DNA from 2 places in the Pseudomonas sp. Ost2 genome. Region 1 is predicted to be linked to the other one. Evidence: predicted binding sites of a transcription regulator. Region 1 holds the regulator's gene; the other holds the start of a gene.
What was found. The regulator FliA, encoded in region 1, starts transcription of late flagellar genes. The targets are predictions, from matches to a motif close to CTAAAGTTTNNNNNNNNNNNGCCGNTAA.
Positions count from the first base shown of each region.

Region 2: the regulator FliA is predicted to act here: its motif matches at 2,404-2,431, upstream of KI243_RS06785 (methyl-accepting chemotaxis protein).

Region 1 covers NZ_AP021904.1:5,368,779-5,373,339, reverse strand. The annotation lists gene flhA (flagellar biosynthesis protein FlhA) at 1-46, shown strand, start outside; gene flhF (flagellar biosynthesis protein FlhF) at 58-1,386, shown strand; gene fleN (flagellar synthesis regulator FleN) at 1,508-2,341, shown strand; gene fliA (RNA polymerase sigma factor FliA) at 2,338-3,078, shown strand; gene KI243_RS23490 (chemotaxis response regulator CheY) at 3,253-3,624, shown strand; gene KI243_RS23485 (protein phosphatase CheZ) at 3,647-4,435, shown strand; gene KI243_RS23480 (chemotaxis protein CheA) at 4,450-4,561, shown strand, end outside.
Region 2 covers NZ_AP021904.1:1,563,595-1,568,155, reverse strand. The annotation lists gene KI243_RS06800 (TonB-dependent receptor) at 1-1,026, shown strand, start outside; gene KI243_RS06795 (biliverdin-producing heme oxygenase) at 1,170-1,778, shown strand; gene KI243_RS06790 (YbaN family protein) at 1,922-2,329, shown strand; gene KI243_RS06785 (methyl-accepting chemotaxis protein) at 2,519-4,561, shown strand, end outside.

The DNA.
Region 1 (4,561 bases):
CAACAAGCAAGTCACCATCGTTGCGACAGTAGGGCCCAACGGCTGAGGTAGTGGGTTATGCAAGTTAAGCGTTTTTTCGCCGCCGATATGCGTCAGGCCATGAAGCTGGTTCGTGATGAGCTGGGCTCGGACGCGGCCATCATCGGCAACCGCCGCATCGCGGGCGGTGTCGAGCTGACGGCTGCCCTGGACTACAAGCTCTCGGCCCTGGCGCCGCGTGTACCGAACATGGAGCTCGAGGACGAGCTGCGCAAGACCCAGTCGCGGATCGTCACCGCCCAGGCCGAACTGAGCCTGCGCAGCGAGGGCGAGAGCGATGCGACCACCAATCGCCAGTTGTTCGCCGGCCTGCCGCTGACCGCTGCCGAGCCGCTGATCGAACCGACTTTCGACGAGCCGCGTCGCCCGGCCCCGGCGCCTGTCGCGGCGGCCCCGGCGGTGGACCAGCGGGTCTTCGATTCGATGCGTTTCGAGCTCAACGGCCTGCGCGAGCTGCTGGAAGTCCAGCTCGGCTCCCTGGCCTGGAACCAGTTGCAAGGCAGCCAGCCGGCGCAGGCCAACCTCTGGCGCCGCCTGCAGCGTGTCGGCCTGTCCGGCCCGCTGTCGCGCGACCTGCTGGCACTGATCACCGGCATCGAAGAGCCGCGTCAGGCCTGGCGTATGCTGCTGGCGCACCTGGCCCGGATGATCGTCACTCCCGAGATCGAACCCTTGGAAGAGGGCGGGGTCATAGCCATGGTCGGTCCGGCCGGCATGGGCAAGACCACCACGCTGGCCAAGCTGGCGGCGCGCTACGTGCTCAAGTACGGTGCGCAGAACATCGCCCTGGTCAGCATGGACAGCTTCCGTATCGGTGCCCAGGAACAGCTCAAGACCCTGGGGCGGATCCTCAACGTACCCGTGACCCACGTCGACCCGGGCCAGTCCCTGGCGCAAGCCCTCGATCCGCTGCTGCGCAAGCGCGTCGTGCTGATCGATACCGCCGGCCTGCAGGCCAGCGACCCGGCGCTGCGCATGCAACTGGAAAGCCTGGCCGGACGCGGGATCAAGGCCAAGAATTACCTGGTCCTGGCCACGACCAGCCAGAAACAGGTGTTGACCGCCGCCTACCACAGCTACAAGCGCTGCGGGCTGGCTGGCTGCATCCTGACTAAACTGGATGAAACGGCGAGTCTCGGCGAAGTGCTGAGCCTGGCCATCAGCCACGAATTGCCGGTGGCCTATCTGACCGATGGTCCAAGGATTCCGGACGATCTGCATTTGCCGCGCCGCCACCAGCTGGTGAGCCGCGCAGTCAGTGTGCAAATGCAGGAAGAACCCAGCGAAGAGGCCATGGCCGATATGTTCGCTGACATCTACCACAGCCCGTCCAAACGAGTGGGTTGAGGTAATCATGAAGACGTTGCAATGCACCTACATCGATGGTCTGCCAGGCATTAGTTCCCTCCGGGAACGCGCAGCCAGTTATGTGGCCTTCCGTCTAAGCAAGACAAGGTAAGAAGAGAACATGGGCAGCATGCATCCCGTACAGGTGATCGCGGTGACCGGCGGCAAGGGTGGCGTCGGGAAGACTAACGTGTCAGTGAACTTGTCCCTGGCGCTGGCTGAGCTTGGCCGGCGGGTCATGCTGCTGGACGCCGACCTGGGGCTGGCGAATGTCGACGTCCTGCTGGGGCTGACCCCCAAACGCACCCTGGCCGACGTGGTCGAGGGGCGCTGTGAGTTGCGTGATGTGCTGTTGCAGGGGCCGGGCGGGATCCGTATCGTGCCGGCCGCCTCCGGCACCCAGAGCATGGTCCACCTGAGCCCGGCCCAGCATGCCGGCCTGATCCAGGCGTTCAGCGATATTGGCGACAACCTCGATGTGCTGGTGATCGACACCGCTGCGGGTATTGGTGACTCGGTAGTCAGTTTTGTCCGCGCGGCCCAGGAAGTCCTGCTGGTGGTCTGCGACGAGCCGACCTCGATCACTGACGCCTATGCCCTGATCAAGCTGCTCAACCGCGACTACGGCATGAACCGTTTCCGCGTGCTGGCCAACATGGCCCAGAGCCCCCAGGAAGGTCGCAATCTGTTCGCCAAGTTGACCAAGGTCACGGATCGCTTCCTCGATGTAGCCCTACAATACGTCGGTGCCGTTCCCTACGATGAATGCGTACGCAAGGCCGTGCAGAAGCAGCGCGCGGTCTACGAAGCGTTCCCTCGTTCGAAATGCGCCCTGGCGTTCAAGGCCATTGCCCAGAAGGTCGACACCTGGCCGTTGCCCGCCAACCCACGCGGGCACCTGGAGTTCTTCGTCGAACGTCTGGTGCATCAGACGAGTGCGGGACCAGTGCTATGACTGCCAGTGGCTATCGCATGTATTCCAAGTCGTCGCGTGACAGCCAGTATGAGTTGATCGAGCGTTATGCGCCTCTGGTCAAGCGGATCGCCTATCACTTGCTGGCGCGGCTGCCGGCCAGTGTGCAGGTCGAGGACCTGATCCAGGCGGGCATGATCGGCCTGCTGGAAGTCTCGACCAAGTATGACTCCAGCAAAGGTGCGAGTTTCGAGACCTATGCCGGTATCCGGATTCGCGGCGCGATGCTCGATGAGGTCCGCAAGGGCGACTGGGCACCCCGTTCGGTACACCGCAATACCCGTATGGTCAGTGACGCAATCAGGGCAATTGAAGCGAAAACCGGTCGTGACGCTAAAGATCACGAGGTTGCAGCCGAACTCCAATTGAGTCTCGATGATTATTACGGGATTTTGAACGATACCCTGGGCAGCCGATTGTTCAGTTTCGACGACCTGTTGCAGGACGGCGAGCATGAAGGGCTGCACGAGGATGGCGCGAGTGCTCATCTCGAGCCGTCACGCGATCTGGAGGATGAACGCTTCCAGGCGGCGCTGGCGGATGCGATTGCCAATTTGCCGGAGCGTGAGCGACTGGTCTTGGCGCTGTACTACGACGAGGAGCTGAACCTCAAGGAAATCGGTGAGGTACTGGGGGTCAGCGAATCGCGAGTCAGCCAGTTACACAGCCAGTGCGCGGCCCGCTTGCGGGGGCGTTTGGGAGAGTGGCGAGCGCGTTGACAGGCAGTGTGGGGACACTGCGAACGAGACCGATGCAGCGTTTGACGGTGTGTCGGCGGCTCGGCCGGTTGTGGTTTCCATGCAGTAGTCGAGTGTTGTGCCGAATTGATTGAACAGCGCGTTCAGGTGCTGAAACGCGTTTAAGACTGCTTGGAGGTCGAATTGAACAAGAACATGAAAATCCTCATTGTTGATGACTTCTCAACGATGCGGCGGATCATCAAGAACCTGTTGCGTGACCTCGGGTTCACCAACACGGTCGAGGCCGATGACGGTACTACCGCCATTCCGGTCCTCAACAGCGGTAGCATCGACTTTCTGGTCACCGACTGGAACATGCCCGGCATGACCGGCATCGACCTGCTGCGCCACGTGCGTGCCGATGAAAAGCTCAAGCACCTGCCGGTCCTGATGGTCACGGCCGAAGCCAAGCGCGAGCAGATCATCGAAGCCGCCCAGGCCGGCGTCAACGGCTATGTGGTCAAACCATTCACGGCCCAGGCGCTGAAAGAGAAGATCGAAAAGATCTTCGAACGCATCGGTTGATGAAGTCCGCCACGGGGGCGCTATGGAGCACAACGAATCTTCACTGGGCGATTTTGAATCGACCCTGAAAAAACATGCCCGTGAACTGGTCGACAGCCTTGAAAAAGGCCGTTTCGGCGATGCGGTGCAAATGATCCATGAGCTGAACCAGACCCGTGACCGCGGCCTGTATCTGGAAGTCGGCAAGCTGACCCGCGAGCTGCACAGTGCGATCGTCAATTTCCAGATTGACCCGACCATGCCGCAAGCCGAGGAAGTTTCGCAGATCACCGACGCCACCGAGCGCCTGTCCTATGTGGTCAGGCTGACCGAGGCGGCGGCCAATCGCACCATGGACCTGGTGGAGAGCGCGACCCCGCGGGTCAGTGGCCTGAACGAGGAAGCCAAGGCCCTGAGCGCCGACTGGGGTCGCTTCATGCGGCGTGAAGTCGGTGCCGAAGAGTTTCGCGCACTGGCCCGGCGGGTCGACGGTTTCCTTTCGCGCAGCGAGCAGGAGACCCGTGCGGTATCGAGCGATCTCAACGACATCCTGCTGGCCCAGGATTACCAGGACCTTACCGGCCAGGTGATCAAGCGCGTCACGCAGATGGTCACCGAAGTCGAAAGCAATCTGCTCAAACTGGTGCTGATGGCCAGCCAGGTGGATCGTTTTGCGGGTATCGAACATGACCGCGAAGCCATCCTCGCGGAAAAAGATCCACAAAAACAGATGGCAAAGGGTGAAGGTCCGCAGATTCATGCCGATAAACGTGAAGACGTTATGTCCGGTCAGGACGATGTCGACGATTTGCTTTCCAGCCTTGGATTCTAGGAGCACCCATACACATGAGCTTCGGCGCCGATGAAGAGATCCTTCAGGATTTCCTGGTTGAGGCCGGCGAGATTCTTGAGCAACTGTCCGAGCAACTGGTCGAGCTGGAAAGCCGCCCGGATGACG
Region 2 (4,561 bases), 3.6 Mb from region 1:
GACTTCCCGGACCCGACCATCGACAGCTACGGCCTGTTCGCCCAGGACCAGATCAGCTGGAACAAATGGACCTTCCTGCCCGGCCTGCGCTACGACTACACCCAGCTCAAGCCGCATATCACCCAGGAATTCGTCAACACCATCAACGCCGCGGGTGGCGGCACCATCGACGGTTCCGACAAGACCTGGCATCGGCTGTCGCCCAAGTTCGGCCTGACCTATGCCCTGACCGACCAGTACACCTGGTACGGCCAATACGCCGAAGGTTTCCGCACACCATCGGCCAAGGCCCTTTACGGTCGCTTCCAGAACAGCACCTCCGGCTATAACGTCGAGCCCAACCCGAACCTGGAGCCGGAAAAGAGCAAGAGCTACGAAACCGGCCTGCGCGGCAAGTTCGACGCCGGCTCCTTCGATGTGGCGGTGTTCTATAACAAGTACCGCGACTTCATCAACGAAGACGCCGTCGCCCCGGGCTACAGCGAGCTGACCTTCCAGACCAACAACATCAAGCACGCCACCATCAAGGGCGCGGAAGCCAAGGGTCGCCTGGACCTGGACCACTTCGGTGCCCCCCAGGGGCTCTACACCCAGGGCTCGGTGGCCTATACCTACGGTCGCAACGATGACACCGGCGAGCCGATCAACAGCGTCAACCCGCTCACCGGCGTCTTCGGCCTCGGCTACGACCAGGACAACTACGGCGCGCTCTTGAGCTGGACCCTGGTCAAGCGCAAGGATCGGGTCGATGACACCACCTTCAACGCCCCGGACGGCCTGACCAGCAGCAAGCAGTTCAAGACCCCGGGCTACGGTGTGTTCGACCTGACCGGCTTCTACAAGGTGACCGACGATGTGACCGTCAATGCCGGCCTGTACAACCTGACCGACAAGAAATACTGGAACTGGGATGACGTGCGCGGCTACGACGGTGTCGGCGAAGCCGGTGCCGTCAGCCCGGCCAACCTCGACCGCCTGACCGCTCCGGGGCGCAACTTTTCGGTCAACCTGATCTGGGACATCTGACCTTGCGCACCTGACCCCCTGCACACCTCTCCCGCCGCGATATGCAACGGCGGGGTGAGGTTTTTTTACTGTGGCGCGTCTTCTGATTCGTCTATCTATTTGTGTAGCAATTGAAAGCGCCTCTCATTCCCAAGGACTTCGCAATGACCTCCCAGGACAACACCCAGCGCCCGAGCCTGCGCTCCCAACGCCTGAACCAGATCACCAACGAGCCGCACACCCGGCTCGATCATCTGGTGAAGGCCCATGCGCCGTTCGAAACCCAGGCCAACTTCGCCCGTTTTGTCGTCGCCCAGTACCTGTTCCAGTCGGAACTGGTCGCCCTGTACAACGATCCCGAACTGATCGCCATTGTCCCGGACCTGCCGGCCCGCTGCCGTGCCGAACAGGCCAAGGCCGACCTCGCCGACCTGGACACCGAAGTACCGGCACCGGTCGCCGGTGCGGTGCACAACCCGAGCAAGGCCGAAGCGCTGGGCTGGATCTTTGTCTCCGAGGGTTCCAAGCTCGGTGCGGCGTTCCTGATCAAGCGTGCCGTTGGCCTGGGCCTGAGCGAAACCTTCGGTGCCCGTCACCTGGGCGAGCCGGCCGGTGGTCGTGCCGAAGGCTGGAAGAGCTTCATCAAGACCCTCGACGGCCTGGAGTTCAGCGCCGAAGAGGAAGCCGCGGTGGAAAAAGGCGCCATCGATGCCTTCGTACGCTTCACCGTGCTGCTGGAACAGGCCTACGCCACGGCGCCCGAACTGGCCTGATGCGAAAGTCCCCGGTGGACGCTACCTCGTGGCGAGCGGGCCCGCCCGCTCGCCACGAGAATCCGCTCCGCGGCACACGCCTTGAACGAACGGCATTGCACCAAGGCTTGAGCCATTTTGCCCAGCGCACCACAATCGACGCCATGACCAGCAAAACACCCTCGTCCTCGAAACTCGCGCGCATCCTGTTCGGCGTGCTCGCCTATGTCAGCCTCGCCATCGGCCTGATCGCCATTGTCGTGCCCGGCCTGCCCACCACCGAGTTCATCCTGCTGGCCGCCTGGGCCGCCACCCGAAGCTCGCCGCGCCTGAGTGCCTGGCTGGAAAACCACCGCCTGTTCGGGCCGATCCTGAGCAACTGGCGCAATGGCAAGATCATCGCCCGCCGGGCCAAGATCAGCGCCACCGTCAGCATGTTGCTCTGCGCCACCCTGATGCTGGTGATGCTCGAACATGGCTGGCCGATCTACCTGGCCATCGCCGGCATGAGCCTGGGCAATCTGTGGATCTGGTCCCGTCCCGAGCACCTGCCGGTCGCCGGGCAACCCTGAAAACACTGCCGCATCCGTACTCTCCGCTGGATCTTCCCACGCAACCGTTTGCGACCACCGCTCATCGGCAAAGCCTCATGTAACAAGGCCTGTAGCCGATGTTGCAGGAATAGCGCCGGATGGAGTTGGCGAACAGGAGTCGGCCCGGACTCGCCTGTCTTCCCCCTTTTCCATCTCGCGAGTACGCCTATGTTCGACGCCCTCTCCATCCGCCTGAAAATCGTCCTGCTGTCCGGCCTGTGCCTGCTTGGCGTAGTGGGGCTGATTGTCGGCATGAATGTCTACCAGACTCGCCAGAGCAACGCGCTGACCGAGTCCTCCAGCAGCCAGATGCTGATCGCCAGCGTCCAGGACCTGCTCCAGGCCAAGGCCGCCGAACAGGCCGTGCGCCTGCAGAAGACCTTCGGCGAAAGCCTGCTGGTGATCACCGCCCTGGCCGACCAGATCAACGATATGCGTAGCCAGGCCGACAGGCATGCGCTACCGGCCGCGGCCCTGCGCGAGGATCTCAACCAGAGCCTCAAGACCGCTTTCGACCGCAACGCCAGGGTGCTCGGTGTCTGGCTGGCCTTCGAGCCCAACGGCCTCGATGGCAAGGATGGCGAATTCCTCAATGACGCACCGCGCGGCGCCAACGAAGCCGGGCGCTTCGCCAGCTACTGGAGTCGCGCCGGGGGCCAGGCGCTGAATACGGTGATGGTCGAGGACGACATGAACAAGACCACCCTCAGCCTCAGCGGTACGCCCTACAACAGTTGGTACACCTGCCCACGCGACAACAAGCGGACCTGCCTGCTGGACCCGTACGCCGACACCGTGGGGGGCAAGCTGGTGCTGATGACCACCATTTCCCTGCCGCTGGTCAGCAACGGCAAGGTCATCGGCGTGGTCGGCATCGACATCGCCCTGGACTCCCTGCAGGCCGCCGCCAACGACTCGCGCCGCGAGCTGTTCAACGGTGCCGGCAACATGCTGATCGTTTCCGGCAGCGGCGTGCTCGCCGGCTTCAGCGGCGATCCGGCGGCGGTCGGCAAGAACATCGGCGACGTCCTCGGCAGCGAAGGCAAGGACGTGCTCCAGGCCGTCTCCGGCGGCGGGGCGAAGATCCTCAAGCAGGGCGACCTGATCCGCGCAGTTTACCCGGTCAGTCCGATTGCCGAGGCCAAGGCCTGGGGCGTGGTGATCGACCTGCCGCAAAAGGTCCTGCTCGCCGACTCGGTGAAACTGCAGAAGGTCCTCGATGAAGCGCAGTCCCGCGGCACCCTGGAGGCCCTGCTGATTGCCGCCGTCGCCGGCCTGGTCGGCCTGTTGCTGATCTGGCTGACGGCCTCCGGCGTGACCCGGCCGATCAACCGCGTGGCCGCGATGCTCAAGGCGATTGCCAGCGGCGACGGCGACCTGACCCAGCGCCTGGACTACAGCAAGAAAGATGAATTGGGCGAGCTGGTCGGCTGGTTCAACCGCTTCCTCGACAAGCTGCAACCGACCATTGCCCAGATCAAGCAGAGCATCGTCGATGCCCGCAGTACCGCCGACCAGTCCTCGGCCATCGCCCGCCAGACCAGCGAAGGCATGCAGACCCAGTTCCGCGAAATCGACCAGGTCGCCACCGCCTCCAACGAAATGAGCGCCACCGCCCACGATGTCGCCAACAGTGCTTCGAACGCCGCCCAGGCGGCCAAGGGCGCGGATCAGTCGGCCAGGGACGGGATGTCGATCATCGAGCGCAGCACCCGCGATATCAACCAGTTGGCCGATGAAGTCAGCAAGGCCGTGGGCGAAGTCGAAGCCCTGGCGGTCAACAGCGAGCAGATCGGTTCGGTACTGGAGGTGATCCGCAGCATTGCCGAGCAGACCAACCTGCTGGCCCTGAACGCGGCCATCGAGGCGGCACGGGCCGGGGAAAGCGGACGCGGCTTCGCCGTGGTGGCCGATGAAGTGCGCAACCTGGCCAAGCGCACCCAGGACTCGGTGGAAGAGATCCGCCTGGTGATCGAGCGGATCCAGAGCGCGACCCGTGGCGTGGTGGCGACCATGCACTCCAGCCAGAGCCAGGCCCAGAGCAACGCCGGGCAAATCCAGCAGGCGGTGCAGGCCCTGGGCAAGATCAGCGACGCGGTGACCGTGATCAGCGACATGAACCTGCAGATCGCCAGCGCGGCGGAACAGCAGAGCGCGGTGGCCGAGGAAGTGAACCGCAATGTCTCGGCGATCCGTAGCGTGACCGAGACC